DNA from 3 places in the Paenibacillus sp. FSL R7-0198 genome. Region 3 is predicted to be linked to each of the others. Evidence: riboswitches for the same ligand, from Rfam matches in the RefSeq annotation. Region 3 holds a riboswitch; each other region holds the start of a gene.
What was found. Region 3 has a riboswitch for thiamine pyrophosphate ahead of MKY87_RS03170 (thiamine phosphate synthase). Riboswitches for the same ligand answer to the same signal wherever they lie in the genome.

Region 1: another riboswitch for thiamine pyrophosphate. It lies ahead of MKY87_RS18195 (ABC transporter substrate-binding protein); the one in region 3 lies ahead of MKY87_RS03170 (thiamine phosphate synthase).
Region 2: another riboswitch for thiamine pyrophosphate. It lies ahead of thiC (phosphomethylpyrimidine synthase ThiC); the one in region 3 lies ahead of MKY87_RS03170 (thiamine phosphate synthase).

What each region holds. Positions count from the first base shown of each region.
Region 1 covers NZ_JBBOCB010000001.1:4,169,927-4,177,815, forward strand. The annotation lists gene MKY87_RS18165 (TetR family transcriptional regulator) at 142-741, shown strand; gene nfsA (oxygen-insensitive NADPH nitroreductase) at 734-1,477, shown strand; gene MKY87_RS18175 (TatD family hydrolase) at 1,593-2,423, opposite strand; gene MKY87_RS18180 (ABC transporter ATP-binding protein) at 2,505-3,413, opposite strand; gene MKY87_RS18185 (ABC transporter permease) at 3,451-4,209, opposite strand; gene MKY87_RS18190 (thiamine-binding protein) at 4,209-4,499, opposite strand; gene MKY87_RS18195 (ABC transporter substrate-binding protein) at 4,715-5,755, opposite strand; TPP riboswitch at 5,977-6,089, opposite strand; gene MKY87_RS18200 (NAD-dependent epimerase/dehydratase family protein) at 6,235-6,990, opposite strand; gene MKY87_RS18205 (VOC family protein) at 7,008-7,394, opposite strand; gene MKY87_RS18210 (hypothetical protein) at 7,568-7,889, shown strand, end outside.
Region 2 covers NZ_JBBOCB010000001.1:4,410,386-4,418,274, forward strand. The annotation lists gene MKY87_RS19235 (lipoate--protein ligase family protein) at 1-124, shown strand, start outside; gene MKY87_RS19240 (hypothetical protein) at 195-419, shown strand; gene MKY87_RS19245 (Fe-Mn family superoxide dismutase) at 568-1,848, opposite strand; gene MKY87_RS19250 (alpha/beta hydrolase) at 1,999-3,024, opposite strand; gene MKY87_RS19255 (IclR family transcriptional regulator) at 3,384-4,127, shown strand; TPP riboswitch at 4,277-4,390, shown strand; gene thiC (phosphomethylpyrimidine synthase ThiC) at 4,809-6,593, shown strand; gene MKY87_RS19265 (hypothetical protein) at 7,128-7,814, opposite strand.
Region 3 covers NZ_JBBOCB010000001.1:769,743-777,631, forward strand. The annotation lists gene MKY87_RS03145 (response regulator transcription factor) at 1-384, opposite strand, end outside; gene MKY87_RS03150 (ThiF family adenylyltransferase) at 504-1,556, opposite strand; gene MKY87_RS03155 (thiazole synthase) at 1,553-2,320, opposite strand; gene thiS (sulfur carrier protein ThiS) at 2,323-2,526, opposite strand; gene thiO (glycine oxidase ThiO) at 2,523-3,695, opposite strand; gene MKY87_RS03170 (thiamine phosphate synthase) at 3,713-4,408, opposite strand; TPP riboswitch at 4,597-4,706, opposite strand; gene MKY87_RS03175 (ABC-F family ATP-binding cassette domain-containing protein) at 4,782-6,332, opposite strand; gene MKY87_RS03180 (hypothetical protein) at 6,471-7,454, opposite strand; gene MKY87_RS03185 (hypothetical protein) at 7,441-7,889, opposite strand, start outside.

The DNA of each region.
Region 1 (7,889 bases), 3.4 Mb from region 3:
ACCATTGCATCATAGGATAGGACAAGCACCCCGATGATTTTCATCGGGGTGCTTGGTGTAATATAATAGACAGATGAGTCGCTGGCTGCAGTCCTTGAGCTGGAGCGAATGAGATGAACGGACAAGAGGGAGCGGGACGGAATGACGGAACCGGAGTTGGATATCAAAACGAGGATATTGCTTGCAGCCAAGAAGCTTTTTGCACAGCAGGGGTATGACGGGACGAGTGTTCGTCAAATATGTGATGAGGCAGGTGCCAATGTGTCGTTGGTGTCTTATCATTTTGGCGGCAAAGAAAAGGTGTTCGAAGCGTTATTTGAGCATTTTTTCCCTGGGCATATGATGAACGCGCTGGCTGAAGAGTCCGTGTCCTCGCCTGTGGAAGGTATCCGCCGAATTATTGGTGAAGTTGTGAAGTTCACGATGACGGATCGGGAGATGAGCGATATTGTGCAGCTTGAAATTACACTGCGTACACATCGCACAGCTACCGTATTTCGTTTTTTGGACCCCGTCTGGACCCGAGTTAGGGAACTGCTGCAAGAGGGTAAGGATCAGGGATTGTTCCAGGTCGAGTCCGTATCTTATGCGATGCTTCAGGTTATGGGTGTGGCTTTGGCGCACAAACGGGCCAAGAATTCACGATTTGGCTTTGATTATCAGGATATGAATACAGACGAGCTCGCTGAGCAGACGATTGAGTTCGTACTTCGAGGATTGGGAGTGAACCACCATGAATGAAACCATTGAGTTGATGATGAAACACCGCTCTGTACGCAAATTCAAGCCAGACCCGGTAAGTGAAGAGCAGCTTGCAGCCATCGTAGCGGCTGGACAGATGGCTTCCTCTTCAAGTAGTGTGCAAGCCTATACCGTAATTGCTGTGACTGACTTAGAGCAGAAAGCCAAGCTGGCTGAATTGGCAGGCAACCAGGCCTATGTCAATGAATGTCCGGTATTTCTCGTATGGTGTGCTGATCTGTATCGGCTGAGTGATGCTGCGAAACGTCATCTTCCCGAGAAGGAATCGTATGCCGATTCAACCGAGAATTTCATGGTAGCTACGATTGATGCTGCACTTGCTTCCCAGAACGCCGCTCTTGCAGCGGAGTCACTAGGGTTCGGAATCGTATATATTGGCGGGCTTCGTACCCGAATTGAGGAAGTAGCCGAGTTGCTGGGTTTGCCGGAAGGAGTATATCCGGTGTATGGCATGTGTATTGGTGTTGCAGATCAGGAAACGGGAATTCGCCCGCGTCTGCCACTGGATGCAGTCCTGCATCGTAATCGTTATAATGCCGAGCAGAGCATCAAAGGTGTTGAGCAGTATGATGAGACAACGACGGCGTACATGAAAGAACGGACTAACGGTGAACGAACAACTCCATGGTCCGAACTGATGGCGAAGCGCCTGACTGAGCCGACAAGGTTGCAAGTGAGACCGTTCCTGGAAGGCAAAGGATTCTTGAAGCGTTAAGTTATATAGTAAATTAGAAGTCAGTCGGAGCGAAACCGACTGGCTTCTTTGTGCTTTGTTGTAAAGTGCTGTGTTGGCAGGGCAAGCGAGAGTGCTTGCTGCTACCAGCTGGTACTTAAGTTAAGCCATAGAAACGCTTTGTGTTCTGATAAAAGAGACGGGCGGCCCGCTCGGTTCCCATGCCAGTGATTTCACTCCATGCCTGGATGACCTGTCTGGTCATGGCCGGGTGTGTCATTCGTCCCTGAAATGGCCCTTCGAAGGGCCAAGGTCCGTCGGTCTCGGCCATCACTTGTTCTGATGGATATTGCCGGGCGAGTTCACGAATCTCTTCTTCATACCGAATATCCGGCGTGAAAGAGATGAAATAACCATTGTCAGCCATACGCCGTACCGTTTCGCGGGATCCTTTGAACCAATGGAAATGGGCGCGTCGGAACTGATATTGCTCCAGCAGATCACAGACGATATCTGCATCATCGTATACCGCATGAAGGACAAGTGGTTTGTTATGCTTTTTGGCAAGTTGGATGAAACGTTCAAGCAGCTTGATATACCCGCTCTGATCGAAGCGCTGCCCTGCCTGTTCCGCTTCCAGACGGTTGTAATAGGGAAGGCCGACTTCTCCTATTGCTATGGCTTGTCCCATATGCTTCTCGATCCATTGGAAGAACAGGTCCATTTCTTCAGCGGACGGCAGTTCCTGTTCTGGATGGAAACCGAAGGCTGGATAGATGGTGCGTGGATGTTGTTTTGCAAGCTCCAGATTGGCCTGGGCAGAAGCGAGATTCATGGACACGGCTATGACGGCTTCGACCTGCTGAGACGGGAAAGATAGCAGCATCTCGCGTTGTTCGTCAGGGGTATACTGATCGAAGTGAATATGAGCATCAATTAATGGTGCAAAAGCTTGAGAATGCACGAGGGAATTCCTCCTTGTGTTCATTTATATTCTAACTATGTTACGCAGAATTCATTGTGGTGGATCACCCATTAAAGGAAAATAATAACTTAAAAACCCGCGCTATCAAGATAGGCGGGCTTTCTGCTGTTCTTCTCTCATCCACTGTGCAATCTGCCGTTTACGCTCCAGAAAAGCGGATTCCTCCGTAATTTCTTCTCGTCTTGGGCGATCAAAAGGAACATGTACCTCGTGCAACACTGTTGCAGGTCGGTTGGATAACACATAGACCCGATCCGCAAGCAGCAGTGCTTCTTCGATATTATGGGTGATGAACAGCACCGAGCGGCGGTTCTGTTCCCAGATATCGAGCAGCCAGCGTTGCATGTCGCTACGTGTCAGTGCATCCAGCGCGCTGAAAGGTTCGTCCAGCAGCATGAGTTCCTGCGGACTGAGCAGGGCACGCAGAAATGCAGCACGCTGCTGCATTCCGCCAGACAGCATATGAGGGTATGCTTGCTCAAACCCGGCAAGACCCACGCTGCTTAACCACTTACGAGCTTCCGCAAGAGCTTCAGCCCGAGGAGGAGCGCTTGAAGCTACTTCACCAGCAAGTAGTACATTATCTTCAATGGTACGCCAAGGGAAAAGAGCGGGTTGTTGAGGCATATAACTAATCTTGCCACGTTGTCCCGTTACATTCTGACCGTTCATAAGCACTTGGCCTTCCTGTGGCTTCAGCAGACCGCCGATGATGTGGAACAGGGTGCTTTTGCCACAGCCGGATGGTCCAACGATAGCGACAAACTCGCCTTGCTCCACAGTCAGGGACAGGCCGTTCAGAACCGGTAACCTGCTCCGCCGTTCACGGAATGATGCATGAACATTAACAACGTCCAGTGCAGGTGGAACCGAAGCAGGAGTCGTATTGGCAGGTCGATTAGGCGTAGCCGAGTTTAACTTTTCACCGTGCGTTGGCTCCACTACACTTGCTCCTCGTCCAGGCTGGACTTGTTCGTCCTGTTGCCGATTCATATGGTCATCACTTCCTAATATACAGATTACTTCTTTATTATCGCTTCTGTGGCCGCCAGCGCACGAGTAGCTTCTCCAGCAGGGCAATGAACAGGAAGAGCAGCAAGCTGAGCGCGACAATAATCATGATCGCCACGAATAGGCGATCCGTGCGATAAGCCGACTTTTGCAGCATCATATAATAACCAATACCCTTGTCTGCACCAATCCATTCGGCGATGATGGCACCCATCACGCTATAGGTAGCGGCAATTTTGACACCGGAGAACACGGATGGCAGCGCATGGGGGAGCTCCAGCTTCCAGAAGATATGGTGACGTTTCGCACCAGCCATGCGCATATAGTTCATCATCGCGGCGTCAGTACGGGTCAAGCCATCCATGGCCGCCACTGCAACGGGGAAGAAACATACCAGGATGATCGTAATCAGCTTGGGCAACAGCCCGAATCCGAACCAGATTAACAGGAGCGGCGCGAGCGCGATGGTTGGGATATTTTGACTAAGAATAAGTAAAGGATACAGGGCCGACTTGAGAAAAGGGACCAAATGCAGCACCATCGCAATTAATAATCCAACCGCGGTGCCGGCCGCGAATCCGATCAGGGTTAACTGAATGGTTGCGGAAGCGTGCATGCCAAGCCGCTCGGCCTGGGTTGCCGCTTCGCGGGCGATGTCGGATGGTGCAGGCAGCATCCATTTCTCAATATGGAAGAGGGAGACGGCTCCCTGCCATATCGCTATAAAGAGAATAACCGCCACAATGGGCGGCCATACACTTTTGAAATAGGCATGCATTAGCGATACTTCTCCGTCAGGGTATCCATGCTGAAGCCAGCAGGGCTATGGGCGATTTTGATCTGGGAGATGATGCTTGGGCTACCAGCCTCCACAAGTACCTCGTGCATTTTACGGACAACCTCGAGCAGTTCCTCCAGTTCTCCCTCCATCGTGGTGTCGAGCGCGTTCACCTGATATTTCAGGCCGGATTGCTGAATAACTTCAATGGCGCGATCTACGTAAGGATAAGAATTCTCGCCATTTGGCGTTTTGGGAATAACCTGAATGCTAAGTAGTGTGCTTGCCATGAGAGATCACGGCTCCTTTCGTGATAAATTGCATGAATTGAACCAGGTTTACACTTATCACTCCGATTGCAGTACCCTCTTCCGATCGCTGTTATCCCCAGATTTCTTGAATCCATTTTCAATGGGGAAATCCGGGGATAAAGGCGAACACTTTGTTTCTTCAGATGGGTTCTGCACTCTTCGTTCTTGTGTAAAAAGTTAAACTTAAGCAATTTTTATTGGGGTAAAAACGCGTTTGTATATGCCTTGCTTACATCGATCTGTTCATCGAGCAGTTTTTTGCTAAACATCCAGTCGGTGTAATTCTGCCATACTTCCTGCTTTTGCTCACCCCAGCGCGGGGCGTCATCTGTGTACTTTGGACTAAGCCATTTCTGGCTTGCCAGGACCAATTCCTTGTCCAGATCCGGTACAGCCTTGATCAGAATGTTCGCTGCGTCTTCGGGATGATCAATGGCATATTGATATCCTTCGGAAGTGGCTTTCAGAAATGCTTTCACCAGCTCAGGGTCGTTTTGGATCGTCTGCTCGTTTGTTACGAGGACAGGCGTGTAGTAATCCAATGCATCTGAATAATCCTTCACATATAACATGTCGATTGGTTCTCCGCGCAATTCGGCTTCAATCCCCGTCCAAGCGTAGAAAATCCACGCGAAATCAATGTCCCGTTTCACTGCGGTGAAAAAGTCAGCGTCACCCATGTTAATGTTTTTCACTTTGGATACATCTGCTCCGTCGCCTTCCATAATGGATTGCATCACGGCTTCTTCGACTGGGGAACCCCAACCGCCATAGGTTTTACCTTCAAAATCTTTCGGTGATTTGATATTCCGATCCGCCGGAGCAGCGAACCCGGATGTATTATGCTGAATAACTGCTGCGATGGAGACGAGAGGAACACCCTGTGTACGGGCTTGAGTTACACTCTCCTGATAACTTACGCCAAAAGGCACTTCGTTCGATGCAACCATCGTATCCGCGCCACCGGCACCTGGTTGTACAATCTCCACGTTTAAGCCTTCGGCCTTGTAAAAACCTTGATCTACAGCCGCATACAGGCCGGTATGATTCGTATTTGGTGTCCAGTCGAGCACCACTTTAATATCCTTTAAGGCGGCAGTGCCACCTTCGTTACTGCTTTCTGTATTTGTGTTGCCGTTCTGCTCTACGGGGGCGGCTTCTTTACCGCCACATGCGGCTACAGTCACCAGCAGTACACACAAGAGCAGCAGTCCCATTGTTTTACGCCATTTCATCTGTGATTCTCTCCTTCGGTATGTCCGGCCGAGTGGCACGGGGTACTCCTTGGCTTCATATCCAATCATCTTGCATAAATCGACAGATTTATACCAGTTGAGATCTGGATAACGTCACTTTTTTTAGCTCTCTGGCTATATAAAAGAACATTAAAAAAGCGTCCCGTAATCCGGGACGCGTGCAGGCGTTAGAGAGGTGGCGTTCAGCCATAGGGCTGTGCCATTTCGATATACTCCGATTCCTACGCTGGCATGATCCAGATCAGGTCTAAGGGTTAGTATCTTGGTGGGATACACTCTCAGCCGGCCAATTCCGACTCCCCTGGGAAACTATGAAGTTACGGGCATTACTAGGTGTAATTATAGGCCAGCAGGTGGAACGTGTCCAGTCAGGAACTGGATGGGGACACGTATGAACTTATCAAACAGACCGTTATACATATGTATAACGGTCTGTTTGGATGTGTTATTTTCATTAATTATCGTGGCGAATCATATAAGGAAATCTGACTGAGTGCAAAAGCATCGGATTTTGGGTCATAGCCTACCTGTTTCTGAGTGGTTTCCAGATTCAATCGTTTAAACCGATTATTCGAGATCCCATGCAGTATGGTGAAGGGCTCCAGATTGGTAACGGTAATGGCTTTGAACATCAAATCACACAAGTCAGCCGGACTAATATACGCGCTCATATCCCTTGCTTCCAGCGCTGGTCCGTCCGGTTGAAAATCATCATATGCACCTATACGTATCGCAACACTTTGTAAACCCTCGGTATACGCAAAATAGGAAGCGAGCGATTCTCCAAAACATTTGCTAACCCCGTACAAATTCCGTGGGTGTGTTGGCATGTCCGGATAGACTTGAGCATCAATGGGATACCCCTCAATCGTCTGTGCACTGCTCGCCAGAATGACTCTTTGCACACCTTGGTCCTTAGCTGCACGGAATACATTAAATGTACCTTTGATATTGATGTCCAACAACGATTCATAGAATCCGGCATTCGGGGAAGGGTCTCCCGCCAGATGTACTACCACATCCATGCCTTCGCAAGCATGCTGACAGGCTTCAGGGTCTGTCACATCCAGTGTCATGATCTCATGGTCGGTTTCTTGATACGTATGCAGTCTGCCGATATTCAAATCCGTTAGTCGCAGGTGATATGCTTCTGACAAGTGTTGGGACAAGTCCCGGCCAATTTTCCCGGCTGCGCCAGTAATTAAAATGTTCATGAAATCAACTCCAATTCTTAGCGCTGGAAGAACTCAATCCATTCCTTTTCAGGTCCATAGATGAAGAAATAGCGGTAACCGTTAGGCAGTGTAATAATCTCTCCATCAATAAATACGGCTTTGGTGGCTTGGATGCGTTTGTACTCAGAATCAAGGTCATCTACATGGATCGCAAAATGGTGTACCGTACCTTCGGAAGGCAGCTTGTCGCTGTATCCTTGAATTAACTCAATCTCAGTCTCGTTACTTCCATTGAAGCCGAGAAAGGCGAGCTGAATGACACCGTTCGTATGCGTCACCCGGTCTTTCAGTTCCAATCCAACAACCTCCGTATAAAAACGAAGCGTAGTATCCAGATCACGAACGGCAATGCCGACGTGGTCAATGCGCTTTTGAAAACTCATAATTATATTCCTCCAAATGTAGTAAATTCTCTACCATTTTAAGGGATATCATAGGGCTGTACTACGAGGTTGTCAAATCGGATTTTAATTTGAAAAAACCATAAATGTTCACATAATGTTCACTTATGTGGAGGGTTTCCTCATCTCTATAATTACGAAGGTAAACAGAGAGGATGAGAGAATTGCCAGCAAGCAAGAAGGAACAAATTATTTTCGGATTAATGATGTGTACAGGAATGGTCTTGGTCATGATGTTCTTCAATCTATGGCACAGTGGGTTACTCGGCAAGATGTCCCCGCTTGAGATACTGCTTCAATTCATATTATGTTTTGTCATCGCGTTTCTGGTGGAGTCTTTCATTGTTGGCCCTGTGGCGAGAAAGATTGCATTCTCCTTGCCCTTCGACAAGTCCAACAAGATTTTGGGTGTGCTTGCTATGTCATTTTTTATGGTGATTGGCATGGTACTGATTATGTCCATGTATGGAATGATCT
Region 2 (7,889 bases), 3.6 Mb from region 3:
TACTGCTGCTTTGGTTCGAACACTGCGCGATCGCTATCCACAGGCGGAGACCAGCAGGGTGCTTAGCGTTGGCTCTGAAGAAGTACGCCTGACAGCTGAGCAGATGAAGCTGCGCTACGATTAACACTTTTTACTAGGGCTTGGAATTGGTTAATAGAGATGATATGATGTGATTTCGGAAGGAGAGTGTTAGGATGGACACATTGAGATATACGTATTTATATGAGGTTGTATCAACAGGCGAAAAATCCGAGTTTAGCCAAATGGCAACAAGCAAGGAAGAGGCTGCTGCACTGATCGTTGCACGTATAGCCGATCTGGAGTTTACAGATGAGTCTGATATCAAGCTGGGCGATCTGATCTCCATTAGCAAACAGGTTGGCGACAACTATGTGGCGTGCGAGGGCTGTGCTTCTTAAGTGAACATTTAGAAATAGGAAGTCTCTCAAAATACAAGCAAGTCTCTTTTTACAGGAGGCTTGCTTTTTTGTATACACCCAAAAGAGATATCTTTCAGTCATTCGGCTGGAGATATCTCTTTTTTCTCTAATCCATCTAACCCCAAGCTTAATAAGGCGGCCACAACAACTTGCGTGCTGTTTCGTAACGCTCGGCAACAGCGGGCCAGTAGACAACATTCCACCAATCCTCGATATACTTTTTGCGTTCGTTTTGATGTTTCAGATAGTAGGCATGTTCCCACACATCCAGTGGCAGGAGCGGTACGATATCGGACTGGGACAGGTTCTGGTGTTTTTCCGCCTGCAAAATCTCCAAACGATGTGCTCTCGGGCTCCAGACAAGCATCGCCCAGCCACTGCCTTCCACCTTGTTCGCGGCTTCTGTGAATTGATTCTTAAACGCTTCATAACTCCCGAAATCTCGCTTGATCTGCTCTGCAAGCATGCCGGAAGGTTTGCCGCCGCCAGCAGGATTCATAATCGTCCAGAAAATCGTATGCAGGTAGTGGCCTGCCCCGTTGAAGGCGAGTTCACGTTCCCAATGTTTGATGAGTTCAAAGTTATTCTTTTTTCGCGATTCCGCCAGCTTTTTCTCTGCTACATTTAGTCCGTCCACATAAGATTGATGGTGTTTGTCATGATGGATACGCATCGTCAGCTCATCAATATGTGGCTCCAGCGCATTGTACGCATAGGGGAGAGGCGGCAGTGTGTGTCCTCCGATGGGAACCGGCTTCTCTTTTACGGGAGGTGCTGTAGAGCTTGGTGTGGCTTGTGTTGTTCCGGTAGAAGGCGGTTGAATGGTTGCGGATTGGATCTGAGCTGAAGCGGCAGGTGCATTTACATTTCCCTCTGGAGAAGTTGGAGCTTCTGAAGCTTGGCGATGGATGCTTCCTGACTCTGACGTATGCAACGCATTTTCCAGAAAAAGTGACGGCTCCGAATCCGTTTCGCGCAAGATGCCAGGTTGGCCAAGCGTATCCAATACGCCCAGAAAATATTCCGATTCGCGGATAAAATGCAGAATGAGTACTTTGGCAAGCGGAACAGCTTGCACAGCAGCACTTTGTTCCAGAAGAACATACAGCTGTCTGATGAACTCTCTCGATTGCTGCCGAGCTGCCAACACAAGTTGATCGATACAACGAACCATGTAGGGAGCAGGTGGGTGGGTTGCGGGCAATAGTTGTTTTAAAAGCTGATTGGCTACTCGCTCACTGTTTGCAAAGGTAGCCTCCCATTCCTCCAGTAGCTTGACGTATGGGGGCTCCAGATCAGGAACCAGGGCACGAATGACGAGTGTATGTTCTTTCTCCTGCTCTTTCCAGAAACGGATTTCCTCCAATGTCCGCAGAGGCAGTAGGTGACCATATCCATACCAGTTCATCTATGTTGAACCTCCTTCAGATGAAATTCATTACATGCAGACCATCTGTTCATGCGTCCCAAGAGTATATTCCGCGAGCTTGTTGTCCTATGATTGCAAAAAAAAAGAGCCCCTGAGGGCTCTGGAAAAAATTCGATGATTGAAATTTGGTTATTCTCCACTATTCGTGTTTTGCACATCGTCACTGCTTGTCTTCGTTACATGACTCAGGAAAGTTGAGACACGGCGCAGATATTCTTTCGGATGCTCCCGGAAAATAAGTTCATGATGCGCGTCCTGTACAATCCATACATCCGAATACGGATTAGTCTGGTTGGCGGCGAGCTGCTCCGCAATTGGATAAGGCGCCTTCTCGTCCTCTGTACCATGGATGAAGAAAATCGGGAACGGATAATCTTCCTTTTTCACTTCCTGATACGGGATCTGTTGCAATCCGGTACCATTCAGAACAGGGAACAACAGATTCATGATCTCGAGTGTGGGCTGACGCGGGAGATCGATCTGGTTATGAATGTTGTGGTACAGCGTATCCGGCTCAAGCAGGAACGTACTGTCCAGAATCATTGCATCCACTTCCTGTGTAATCAGCCCAGTCTGAAGCGCTGTACCGGCACCCATCGAGAAGCCCCAGACAACCAGTTCCTGCGCACCACGTTGCTTGGCGAACTGGATCGCACCGAGCAATTGCTGTGACTCAGCTTTGCCACCTGTGGCTACAGCTTTGTTCACCTGTGAGGCGAAGCCATAATCGAACATGACCACGTTGAACCCAAGTTGATGGGCATAGTGTGCCAGGTCATACATGGGTACCCATGTTTCTTCACGATTGGCACCATAGCCGTGACTGAAAATAATCGTTTTGCTTGCAGCATTGTCAGCAGGTATATACCATCCCTGCATCGTCCGGCTGCCATCTGCTGCCGGGAACGTGATGTCTTCATACTTCATGTTCTTGGCCTGCATTGGATTGGAGAAGACCGGTGCTACAGTAGGATTGGATAATACCCATGCGATATAACCATGCAGTGCGATAAAACAAAACAGTAGAAAAAATACAACGGAGAGCAGCAACGCTACGATAATATGTTTGAACCGAATCAGCCTCGGTGATAGGGAAGAGGGCAGATCGGACACTTTTGTATGCAGCGGGGCTTCGCTCTGGGATGTTGGATACATGAATGCCCCTCCTTTGAAGTTCAGTTGAAGATAACAACGACATGAAAAGAGAATTGCGTTTATTTCAGAGCCTGCTTCAGAGCGATATCTTAATGTAATATATCTTTATCGTATGTTCCAGTATAGTCAAAGTCAATTGATTGAGGGCATTTGTTACGCAATTGTTATATAGTTCTTAAGATATATGGGTAACATTACCTTAGTGTGTAAATTACAGGGGATTAAGTCTTATAAAAAGGAAAAATTTACAGGTTAGCCTATTTTGATTTTGGCTCTTTTTGGTTTACAGATGAGACCGTTTCTCATATAATTTATGTAACCAAGTTTCATGTGATGAAACATGAGGAGGGCATTATGCCATGGAAGATCGCAAGTTAACCGTCCGGGCTGTGGAACGGGCGCTGGATATATTATTATGTTTTACCACACGCAGTGATCTGGGACTCACCGAAATTGCCAGCCAGATCGGCTTGCACAAAAGTACAGTGCACCGTTTGATGGCTACGCTGGAGGATCGAGGGTTCGTGATCCGTGATGCAGCAACAGAGAAGTACCGACTTGGCATCCGAATCTGGGAGCTGTCAGCTCATATGTCCCGCAGTGATGATCCCGCTATTCTGCTGCTGCCTGCGATGGAGCGACTGAGAGATCGATTGGGAGAGACCGTGAGTCTGTACCTGCGTGATGGGAGTGAACGGATACGGATTCAGGCTGTGCAAAGTGATCAGGCGATTCGCCGAGTCGCCCCCGTTGGTGTTAGACTCCCGCTGTCTGTGGGCGCTTCCAGCAAAGTTTTGATGGCGTTTGCCACGGACGAGGATCGTGAAGAACTGATGAACGGCCCGGAATGGCCGGTGTTTATTGATCCCGCGGTGTATTTAGCGCAAATGGGAGATATCCGGGATAACGGATATGCGACGAGTTATGAGGAACGTGAGCCGGGAGCTGCCGCGGTATCTGTACCGATTATGGATCGCAGAGGCAATATTGCAGCTGCGCTCTCGGTCTCAGGGCCTGTCAGCCGACTCTCGCAGGAGACATTGCATGAATACGCACCTGTGTTGAAGGATGCTGCTACGCAGATGGGGCTCATGTTATCCTGATGTTGAGGTGAGGTTTTTTCTCCAATTGAGTTAGTGTTCTGGAATATAAAGGTTGTTTTTATGTTCCGGTTGCGCTACTCTGTAATGGACGGCCCAACGGAGCCAGCTTCATTGAATATGAACGGCGGCTTATGTAAGCCGCAACTTACTAACGTTACTGGGGGAGTCCGAATTGTCCGGACTGAGACGGAATCGCATGAGATTCCGGACCCTTTGCACCTGATCTGGATCATACCAGCGTAGGGAAGTAATCGGCGATATGACCTCAACCACCTCATGATGTGACCCTTGTAGTCTCCGTTAAGGAGCTGATTGAAGGTGCATTATTGGTGATGGACATAAAAGTCGGTTCCTTCGGGGACCGGCTTTTTTATATACAGGGAACGGGCGATATAGCGCGGATTTTATGGGCTTCTTTTTCGATAACCTGCGGAAGTGGGCTTGGATGAGGAGGGAAGTCTTATAGATCGATGATCTGTGGCAGCCTCCGTCTGTTGTGAACTGTACATAAATAATGTCTCCTCTGGTCTGGTGTAGGATCGCTCTTTCTTCTCTGTGCTCTGGATGATTTGGGACAGGTGCGTAAGTGAGCTGATGACGATACCAATGAAACCAAGTGAACGAACACTGAGGAGGAGACAAGCGAACATGAGTACAGGAAACCAAACGGGACAACAAGCGATGGAACAGGAACATAACGGTCAGCAGGTGGGAAAAGAAACAGGAGCGGCCGGACGGGTTCAGCCTTTTCCGGGCAGCCGCAAAGTCTACATTCAGGGCTCACGGCCGGACATTGCTGTACCGGAGCGTGAGATAGCCCTTCATGACACGAATACTCCCCAAGGGGTGGAGCATAACGAACCGCTGCGTGTCTACGATACGAGCGGCCCGATGACCGATCCCGCATTTCATGCGGATATCCGTGCAGGTCTGCCAGCCCTGCGCACCCGATGGATCACAGAGCGCGGCGATGTTGAAGCTTATCAGGGCCGTACGGTTAAACCGGAGGATAACGGACTGAAGCACGGAGGGAAGAGAGCGGGAGCCGAAGAGTACCCTGGATTGCGTGGAAAACCGCTACGGGCACAGACAGGACGCTGTGTGACCCAGATGCACTACGCGAGGCAGGGAGTCATTACGGCAGAGATGGAGTTTGCCGCCATTCGTGAAGGCGTGGAACCGGAATTTGTGCGGCAGGAGCTGGCGAGTGGACGGGCCATTCTGCCATCCAACATCAATCACCCGGAGAGTGAGCCGATGTTGATCGGTCGTCATTTTCACGTGAAAATCAATGCCAACATCGGCAACTCTGCAGTATCTTCCTCCATCGAGGAAGAGGTCGAGAAGATGACCTGGGCGGTACGATGGGGATCGGATACGGTGATGGATCTGTCCACAGGCAAAAACATTCATACCACCCGGGAATGGATCATCCGCAATTCACCTGTGCCGATTGGTACGGTGCCGCTGTATCAGGCGCTGGAGAAGGTGAATGGCGAAGCGGAAGCGCTGACCTGGGAGTTGTACCGTGACACACTCATAGAGCAGGCAGAGCAGGGCGTGGACTACTTTACGATTCATGCAGGTGTACTGCTGCGTTATATCCCGATGACCGCCAAGCGAATGACAGGCATTGTGTCTCGCGGTGGGTCCATTATGGCAGCATGGTGTCTGGCACATCATCAGGAGAATTTTTTGTACACCCATTTTGAAGAAATCTGCGAGATTATGAAAAGGTATGATGTGGCGTTTTCGTTGGGAGATGGACTTCGTCCAGGCAGTATCTACGATGCCAATGACGAAGCTCAGATGGCGGAACTGGCTACGCTTGGGGAACTGACGCAGATCGCATGGAAGCATGATGTGCAGGTGATGATCGAAGGCCCGGGTCATGTGCCGATGCATAAGATCAAGGAGAATGTGGACTTGCAGATGGAGATCTGTAAAGAAGCACCGTTCTACACACTTGGGCCGCTGACGACCGACATTGCCCCGGGTTACGATCACATCACATCCGCCATTGGTGCGGCCATGATTGGTTGGTTCGGCACGTCCATGCTCTGTTATGTTACGCCAAAAGAACATCTGGGCCTGCCTAACAAGGATGATGTGCGGGAAGGGGTTATCGCCTACAAGATCGCAGCTCATGCCGCCGATCTGGCAAAAGGCCATCCACGTGCCCAGCGCCGGGATGATGCATTGTCCAAAGCGCGCTTCGAGTTCCGCTGGAGGGACCAGTTCAACCTGTCGCTAGACCCTGAACGTGCGCTGTCCTACCATGATGAGACGCTGCCAGCAGAAGGGGCTAAGGAAGCTCATTTCTGCTCGATGTGCGGTCCGAAGTTCTGTAGCATGCGCATTACGCAGGACATTCGTACCTTTGCGGCGGACAAAGGATTGTCCGAGAATGAGGCTGTAGCAGCGGGCATGCAGGAAAAGGCCGAGGAATATCGGACACGTTCCTAGGAGCGGGTACAGCGCAAGCTGGGCAGTCTGACATCGTTTGTAGGTGAGAATACTGCTATTATGTCGTCTGCTTCATCTTACTGATCAGCTTCCTGATACTTTTTATCAGCATTATGGTTGATTGTCTAGCAGATGTTTAATAAAATGAATGTAAGTAAACACCAATAAGAGTAGCCAGGCCAATGGCTACTCCTGCACAGCATTTGCGGTGGGTATTCCTCCGAGTGCAGCAAGTTCAGATGAAGTGACCCGTCAGGCCGTCAACCTGTGGCGGGTCACTTCTTTTTACGATCGATGTATGTCAGGAGCGCAATAATTAACATCGCGAACACGATTACGTCGTTAAAAGAGAAGTTCATAGGATCACCTCCCACTGGAGGCAAGCCTATTTCCCACCACAAATTGGCTGTACAAAGTGATTATACCATTTGAAATGCTCTTGTTCGAGAGCATTTTTATTTTGCAAAAGGAAGCAATATAGTAGTTTTCACATGATTTTAGCGATTGTAATATTTCACTCCAAACCCGCTACTACTATCGAGCCAGGCCCAAATTCTTCTCCAAATACGCGGCAAGCAATGCCAGCGGGCTATGGATCGGAATCCCGCTATCTACTGTAACCTGGGCAGCTGCGGGAGCCATAGACAGTTGGGCTGCCACTACCGTTTTACCCGAATACTGCTCAGCAATCTGCTGTAATCCTTCACGTACCGCTTCGAGATACCCTTGCTGATCTCCACGCATAATCAACTCAAATGTCCCAGGGATGCATACCGCTTCCGTCTGATATGTCTTGGCAACGTGTAGTTGCCCATTCTCATCCTCTTGCTGTAAAGCCTGGTTCACCCGTGCCATCGTGCCTTCAATGGTTGCAGGGTTGGTGAATGCTATGATGTAATCTCCTGCTACTCGCCGCATCTCCTGCAATAACGGATCATCTATGCCGATCACGGGCACAGGGACCTGTGTGGCTTCCTGCTCCAGTACTGTCGCAAACAGGGTACACGTGACCAGAATGGCATCTGCATGACACTCAGCGATCCATTGGAGCGTCTGGGCTACCTTCTCGTGAATAACGACCTCGGAAAAGTCAGCGTCATGTTTAAGACGGTCCAGACCTGGATCGACGTAATGGACCAATTCAACTTCATAAGGAGCAAGCGTCTCTTCAATTAAGGCGATGTTGGAATAATGAGCGTGAAAACAACCAATGGTGATCATGTGCTAAGTCCCCTTTTACAGTTCGTATATGTCATGTCATGGAAATGATTGTAGATATTTAAACCATTATAGAAA
Region 3 (7,889 bases):
ATTCGCAAAAACACGCAATAAGTTTCGTATTCTGGCGAGCATCACGTTCAGGTGAACAGGTTCCTCCATTACATCATTAGCTCCGTAATCCAGCCATTCTACGATGAATTGAGGAGATGCGTTAGACGTGATAACCAGTAGAGGTACAACCTGACCTTTATCTATCCATCGTTTCAACTCTAATTTCTGATCCTGGTCATGATGTGCTTCCCCCTCACTTCGGTCTACCAGAATGATCAGGTTGATGTGTGATAACAAATTCTTGGCGAATTGGTCTAGTTCAGGTCCTTCCTTTCGTTGCACCTCATACCCTTCGCTACATAAAACATCCTGAATAAGGCTGACCTGCTCTCCTGCTCCAATCAGCAAAATGGCTGTTTTCACTCTTTTTCACCCGGCCTGTCTCTATCCCCACTGCTCGCAGCAATGGTTGGTACAGATAGCATGCCGTAAAATGAAAAAGTCCATTCCCTCAAGGGAACAGACTTTGCTTCTTTCTTGCTTTAACCAAAGTAGCGATGGACGAGCGTACGTGCTTCAGCTGTGTCGTTTGTTCCGTGTACGAGGACACGTCCATCTTGGAAAATAACCATTCTATGGACTCCTGTTGTAAAAGAAACCAAAAACGGATTGGATTCCACTTTTCCTTCTTGAAGTCTATCCAGACGATCCGCCGTTTGTTGAAGATCCAGATTCATACGCCGTGCAGGCCGGATCTGAACGGTATCCCTGCCACATAACACATCGGTTTTCTCCAGATTGGACGCAGAAAGATATGGATACGTTGCCGAATCGCTGCAGGAAGGGCAGTCTTGCTTTTTCGCACCATCCACATTGATGGATATGTATTCGTTCCTCCAAACGTCAAATGACAACAACTTACGTCTCAATGCATTTGCATTGCCACTAAGCAATTTCATCGCCTCTGCTGTCTGATTCGCCGTTACCATCTGTACCGCTTGGGGTATGATGCCAGATGTATCACAAGTATCTCCACCCAGAGGGACTTCACCCAACAAACAATTTAAACATGGCGTATCTCCGGGCATAAACGTATAGGTGATGCCGTAACTACCTACGCATCCACCATAAATCCAGGGAATACGGTGCTTCTGTGCCATATCATTAATGAGTAGTCGGGTATCAAAATTATCCGTTGCATCCATAATCAAGTCTGCATGCTGAACGAGTTCTTCCAACTCATCTACTCTGACATCCAACACTTTCCCTTCCACATGAACCGTGGAATTAATGGCAGATAACCGTTTTTCCGCCGCCATCGCCTTCGGCATCCGTTCAATCGCGTCCTGTTCTACATATAATTGCTGTCGCTGCAGGTTACTCCACTCCACATAATCACGATCCACAATCGTCAAGTGTCCGACTCCTGAACGAACTAACGTTTCTGCGATCCCTGTTCCCAGTGCGCCAGCACCAACGATTAAAACTCTGCTGCCCTTTAATCTCGCCTGACCTTCCTTGCCCAGCGGCGCATAACGTTCCTGTCTGGAATACCGATCGGCCTGCTCCGAGGATGTTGATTGTTGATTTATCATGTATGAACCATTCCTTCCACCGGACTACTGGCTGCTGCATAACGCTTTACGGGAATCATGCCTGCCTCATAAGCCAGCCTACCTGCCTCTACCCCCAATTTCATCGCCTTAGCCATGCTCACTGGATCCCCTGATCCGGATACGGCTGTATTTAACAATACGCCATCGGCACCAAGTTCCATCGCATAAGCAGCATCTTTGGGGGAGCGCAATCCTGCGTCCACAATCACAGGTACAACGGCCTGCTCAATGATGATCTCAAGGTTATAGGGATTGATGATGCCTCTGCCAGCTCCGATGGGAGAAGCGCCAGGCATTACAGCATGTACGCCAAGCAATTGCAGCCTTTTGGCCAGAATGACATCATCTGAAATATAAGGCAATACCGTGAAGCCCTTTTCAAGCAAACTTTCGCAAGCCTTGTACGTTTCAATCGGATCTGGGAGTAGCGTAATTCCATCTCCGATGACTTCGACTTTTATCATATCACAAAGTCCTGAAGCCCGCGCAAGCTCGGCAATTCGCACCGCCTCTTCCGCATTGGAAGCTCCAGCCGTATTCGGAAGAAGAGTGTATTTGTCCAGATCCAATGTATCCAGGAAATGCTTCTGGTTGCGCTCCTCCAGATTCAGACGACGAACAGCAAAGGTTAAAACTTCCGTTTCAGATGCTTCCACAGCCTGACTTTGCACTTCCAGATCCGAAAACTTGCCTGTTCCGAGCAACAATCTGGACTCAAACGTATATTTACCAATGTTCAACATCATCAACCGCCTCCTACAAAATGTACAATCTCGATTCGATCGCCTTCTCTTAATGCCGTCGTTTCATGATACTCACGGGTTAAAATATGCTTGTTCAGCTCTACAACTACAGTCTTGACTTGCAGATCAAAAGATTTAAGCAGTTTATCCACACGATTCAATCTGTCTTCAATCTCCATCCGTTGACCATTAACGATGATATTCACTGCACCACTCCCTTTCTGTTCAATCGCTCCGGACTCAGCGCCTCAATTCCGAGTTCTTCTGAGCTTTTGCCAGCGAGCAACTCAGCGATAAGTCTTCCTGTTATCGCACTAAGCAAGATACCGTTGCGGTAATGCCCAAAGGCGGCGAACAGCCCTGTTATACTCTTGCAAGCACCTATATAAGGCAATCCATCTGGAGTTGCCGGTCTTACGCCTGCCCACGCTCGTATAAATTGTGCTTCTTTCATCCCAGGCACCCAGTGGGTAGCTGCTGTTAGCAGCTTCTGAACACCCTGTACAGAAACGTTCAGATCGGTTCTGCCTGGCAGACTGGTTGCCCCGAGCCAAACTTCGCCATTAGCTTTGGGAACAATATAGATATCCTCTGCATACACCGTTCTGTCAGGTCTGTACCCAGCATGTTCATCTGAGAACTGAACGGCGGCTATTTCTCCTTTTACCGACCACACAGGCATGCTCAGATTCACATGTCTCATCAACTCTTCACTCTGTAATCCAGCCGCTATAATGACATGTTTACATCTCATCTCACCGATCGATGTGGTGATTCCCTGCACGCCATGTTCGTTTGCTTGCACACGTATATCCTGTATGTCCTCCATAACCCGTGCTCCAAATGCTTGAGCGGATTCAGCATATGCCTTCGTTAGATGGACTGGAAGAATCTCACTCTCGTAAGGTCTGTAGTAGGCTCCATACGTATCTCTGTTAAGCCATGATGCCTCCTGTTGCACAACGGAACGATCCCACCATACCTCATCAGCAGAAGCAGACAACGCAGACTTCCGATTGTCCTTATAACTACTTAATTCACTGTATGAACGAAAAGGAGTTAGGAATCCCTGGCATTGCAGGCCAGTCTCTACCTCACTGAGTGTAGCCATTAGCACCTGTTGCTCGATAAGTAACTGTCTACTCTGTCTGGCAAGCTTAGCCATCAAAGGATGAGCAAAATCCTCACTGTCTGCCGCCAGCATTCCAGCCGCCGCGCAAGAAGTGCCTCCTGCAATCGCCGAACGCTCCAGCAACAGCACATCCTGTCCACGGGAAGCAAGCTCATAAGCGATAGCACAACCAACAACGCCTCCACCTACAATAATCGTTTCTGCATGAAACTTATCCGGTTTATCAATAACGATCTCTTTCATCCTCTCATCTCCTTGATTCAGGGACTCAGACTTTCTGTAGCAACGATAGCCTGCCTTAATAATGCAGCCGCCCGATCCGGTGACTCGCTCGCCCATACATTAGAGATCACGGCGACTCCCTGTGCCCCTGCAGAGCGAATAACGTGAATGTTTCCCGGTCCGATACCCCCAATCGCCATGACAGGAATGGAGACACGCCTGCACACTTCAGCAAGAGCATGTAATCCTCTGGGGTCAAGATCAGGCTTACTGTTGGTTGAGTAGACATGCCCGAAGAAAAGATAATCGGCTCCCCGTTCTTCAGCGATTTTTGCCTCATCGATTGAATGAACAGATACACCCAGACGAAGGCGCTGCACATTGCTCATGACAGCAGGGTTACAGTTGCGTATCGCATCTTGCCCCCAATGTACACCGCCACAGATGTCATTCTGTAAAGGCAGTTCTGAACCATTGATAACGATGCGACAAGATGGAACGCCAACGCTGCGCAGACTTTCAGCCCAATCGATCTTGTCTTGCCATGTGAGTTGTTTTTCTCGTATATGAATATAGTCCACTGATGGCCAAACGTCCTTTGCAGCTTTTACAAAAGATGCTTGATCCCCTGCACCCGTAGATACAACATGCAATTCAAATGATCTGTGTACATGTTCATGAGAAATTACCGTACCATCCCTCTCCTTCCATGCGTGAATGCTATGAAAACACAAAAAAAGCCACTCCCGTAGGGGAGTGGCTGCGTATTAATTATTGAACCAGATGACTGACTGAAGCATACAGTTCATTTCGTGCAATAAAGCTATAGACCTTATAGCCATAACGTTATACACGCAACTGCATGTTTCAATTCGTTAAGCAGACGGTCCTTTTGAGTTGCCGTTTGCTCACGTCATTCACTGAAACGCGCTCGCCACTTCCCTACGCTGGTATGATCCAGATCAGGTGCAAAGGGTCCGGAATCGCATTCTTCCATCTCAGCCGCATCGTGCGGCCCCCCTAGTGTTCATATGAAGTTGTAGCCTATGTTACCATAGACGGATTTTTTTGTCACCGTCATTTCTGTTAAACATTGTCTTAAATCGTCTAGTTTTTCTCAGACCATTCTTCGACATTCCATGTTTTGGTAACCCAACCCTCGTAGAAATCAGGTTCATGAGATACCAGTAACACCGTTCCCTTGAATTCTTTCAAAGCACGCTGCAACTCCGCTTTAGCTGTGACATCCAGATGGTTCGTCGGCTCATCAAATAGAATCCAGTTGCTTTCACGCATCAAGAGTTTGCATAAACGAACCTTGGCTTGTTCTCCACCACTCAGCATATTAAGCGGACGAGTAATGTGCTCATTTTTCAACCCACAGCGAGCGAGATGACCTCGGACCTCATTTTGGGTCAAATGTGAAAACTCATTCCAGACATCCTCAATCGGCGTGATATTCCCAGCACGAACCTCCTGCTCAAAATATGCCGTTTCGAGATAATCTCCTAAGAAAGTCTTTCCACTGAGTGGAGATATTTTTCCCAGGATGGTTTTCAACAGCGTCGATTTACCCACACCATTACAACCTACGATGGCAATTTTCTCACCACGTTCGATTGTCATTGTCATCTTAGGCAGCAAAGGATACGTATATCCAATTTCAAAATCAATGCCCTCAAAGACCGTTTTGCTGCTCGCACGGGCATCCTTAAATTTGAACGTTGGTTTGGCCGCTTCATCTGGGCGATCAATACGTTCAATTCTGTCCAACTGCTTCTCCCGACTCTTCGCTCGACCTGAAGTTGAAGCACGTGCCTTGTTACGCTGAATGAAATCTTCCTGCTTCTTGATGTACTCTTGCTGCTTCTCGTATGCATCAATATGCTGGGCTTTATTCATATCAGCCATCTCGAGGAACTTGTTATAGTTCGCTGCATATCTCGTTAATTTGGCAAATTCCAAATGATAAATGACATTTACGACTTCATTCATGAATTCCGTGTCATGGGAGATTAAGAGGAACGCGTGCGGGTAGTCCTTCAGGTAACGTGACAGCCATTCAATATGCTCTACATCCAGATAGTTGGTCGGCTCATCCAGTAACAGAGCTGTAGGTTTCTCGAGCAGAAGCTTGGCAAGCAGCACCTTGGTACGTTGTCCACCACTTAGAGCTGCGACATCCCGATCAAGACCAATTGCGGACAAACCAAGACCATTAGCCATCTCTTCCACTTTTACGTCAATCAGATAAAAGTCGCCCTGTTCCAGTTGTTCCTGAATATCGCCCATCTCTTCCAGCAACTGCTCCAGCTTATCTGGATCTGCATCTGCCATCTGGTCCGTAATATTCATCATTTCTTTTTCCAATTCAAGCAACGGAAGGAATGCATCTTTAAGCACGTCACGAATGGTTTTACCTGGCGTAAGCTTCGTGTGCTGATCCAGATATCCATAACGGACCTTAGGTGTCCATTCCACTTTTCCACTATCTTTAAGCAATTTACCGGTAAGGATGTTCATTAATGTGGATTTACCTACACCATTGGCACCAACAAGCCCTACGCGCTCTCCGGCAAGTAAACGAAACGATACATTTTTAAATAACGTGCGATCTCCAAAATTGTGACTTACGTTCTCTACTGACAATAAACTCATAAGATGAGGTTGCTCCTATCTATTAGACATTACTTTTGTGATTGTTCCGAAACCCTATTCTAGCACAGGTCCCGTCTTTTCTGAAAGTAATGTAAACATATCAGGAACCTCTTCCATAATTTTGTCATACAGGGTACCCTAACGGTTAGAGCATTTATATTCGAAATAGCCTTGTGCAGCTGCTTGTCTCGCGTCTGTGAACACCTCTTCAGCACGGTAACCATTACCACATGTGGAGGGGTAGTAGTACTTGATACCCGTTAAAGGATCTACCCCACCTACTATCGCCGTTTTCTTCACAAGTCTGCCTCCACCAATTGCGTAATTGTTGATCTTCTGGTCACCCACACCTATACCTTGGATAAAAGCCATAATCCCTGTATCATTTATGGAGTTGTACCAATCTTCCTGGGCAATCAGGGGCATCGTAAATGTATAGGAAATACCGTTCTTTCTGGCAAACTCATTATGGCGGTTAATCACATCAGCCAGATTATCCTGCACAGTAGTCACAATCCGACTTCGTCTAACTTGTTCAAATACGTGGGTATCCTGAAGTAAAGGAATCTGTGTGGTTGAAGCCAGTTCTTTTTGAAATCCTTCAATCCATTTCCCTGCGCTTGCGTCATAGGCATATACGTAGTCGTCCAGTGTAAAGTTAATACTGTTACCATTAGAATCTGAATATGTATAAGGTTTCTTGGGGCTCCATACTTGCCGGAAAGAATCTTCAAGGTTACCCGTCATCTCTGTTTCCGTGGAAAACATATAATAGCCATCATAATCCAGAATAACTACGGCAGGAATGTAATTAAACATGTTTCGAATAGCTGCGGGATCATCCTGAATGCCCATATTCAAAGCCATCGTCTGCGTAAATGTCAACAAGGCAAGCTCCTTATCGGCTTTAACAAACTTGGTTGAATCGTAACCTGCTTCATCATTTTGTTTCTCATTCTGATGCATCACTGCACCTGCATCCATGACTGCAGTTTGAAGTGCAGATCTGTATCGATGACCAAGATATTGAGCCTCTTCGGCATCTTGGGTATGGAGTGAGATGATCCAGAAGAGCGGGAAGAAGATCAGCACGAATACAATGGATAGCTCAGTAATCTTCATTGAGGACCATACCTCCGTATGTTACAAATACCGCTGAAGCCTGAGCCGTACCACTTAACCATTCACGGATGAGCATGGAAGGTGTACGATTTGTATTTTGGAGCGTCACGGTGAAAAAATCCCCTGTCGTCAACGTATATCTTCGGCCAGGATCATCAACCGGTATCACACCTGAGGATGGGAATAGTCTTTCTCGAATCTGAGCTGCATAATATCCATCCTGCACTACCTCATAGGTCCCGTTAAAACTGTTATGGTCCATCGGGTCTGTATAATGAGGTACATATTTCTTATGCAAATGTTCCATCGACACCTCATACAGATTGCCCGTCTGGGCCAGTTGCTCCTCAAACTCAGCCAACATTCGAGGTGAAATATATCCTTTCGTTCGGACAGCATCAACAAAGCGTGTTACATTCTGAACAGCCGTCATAC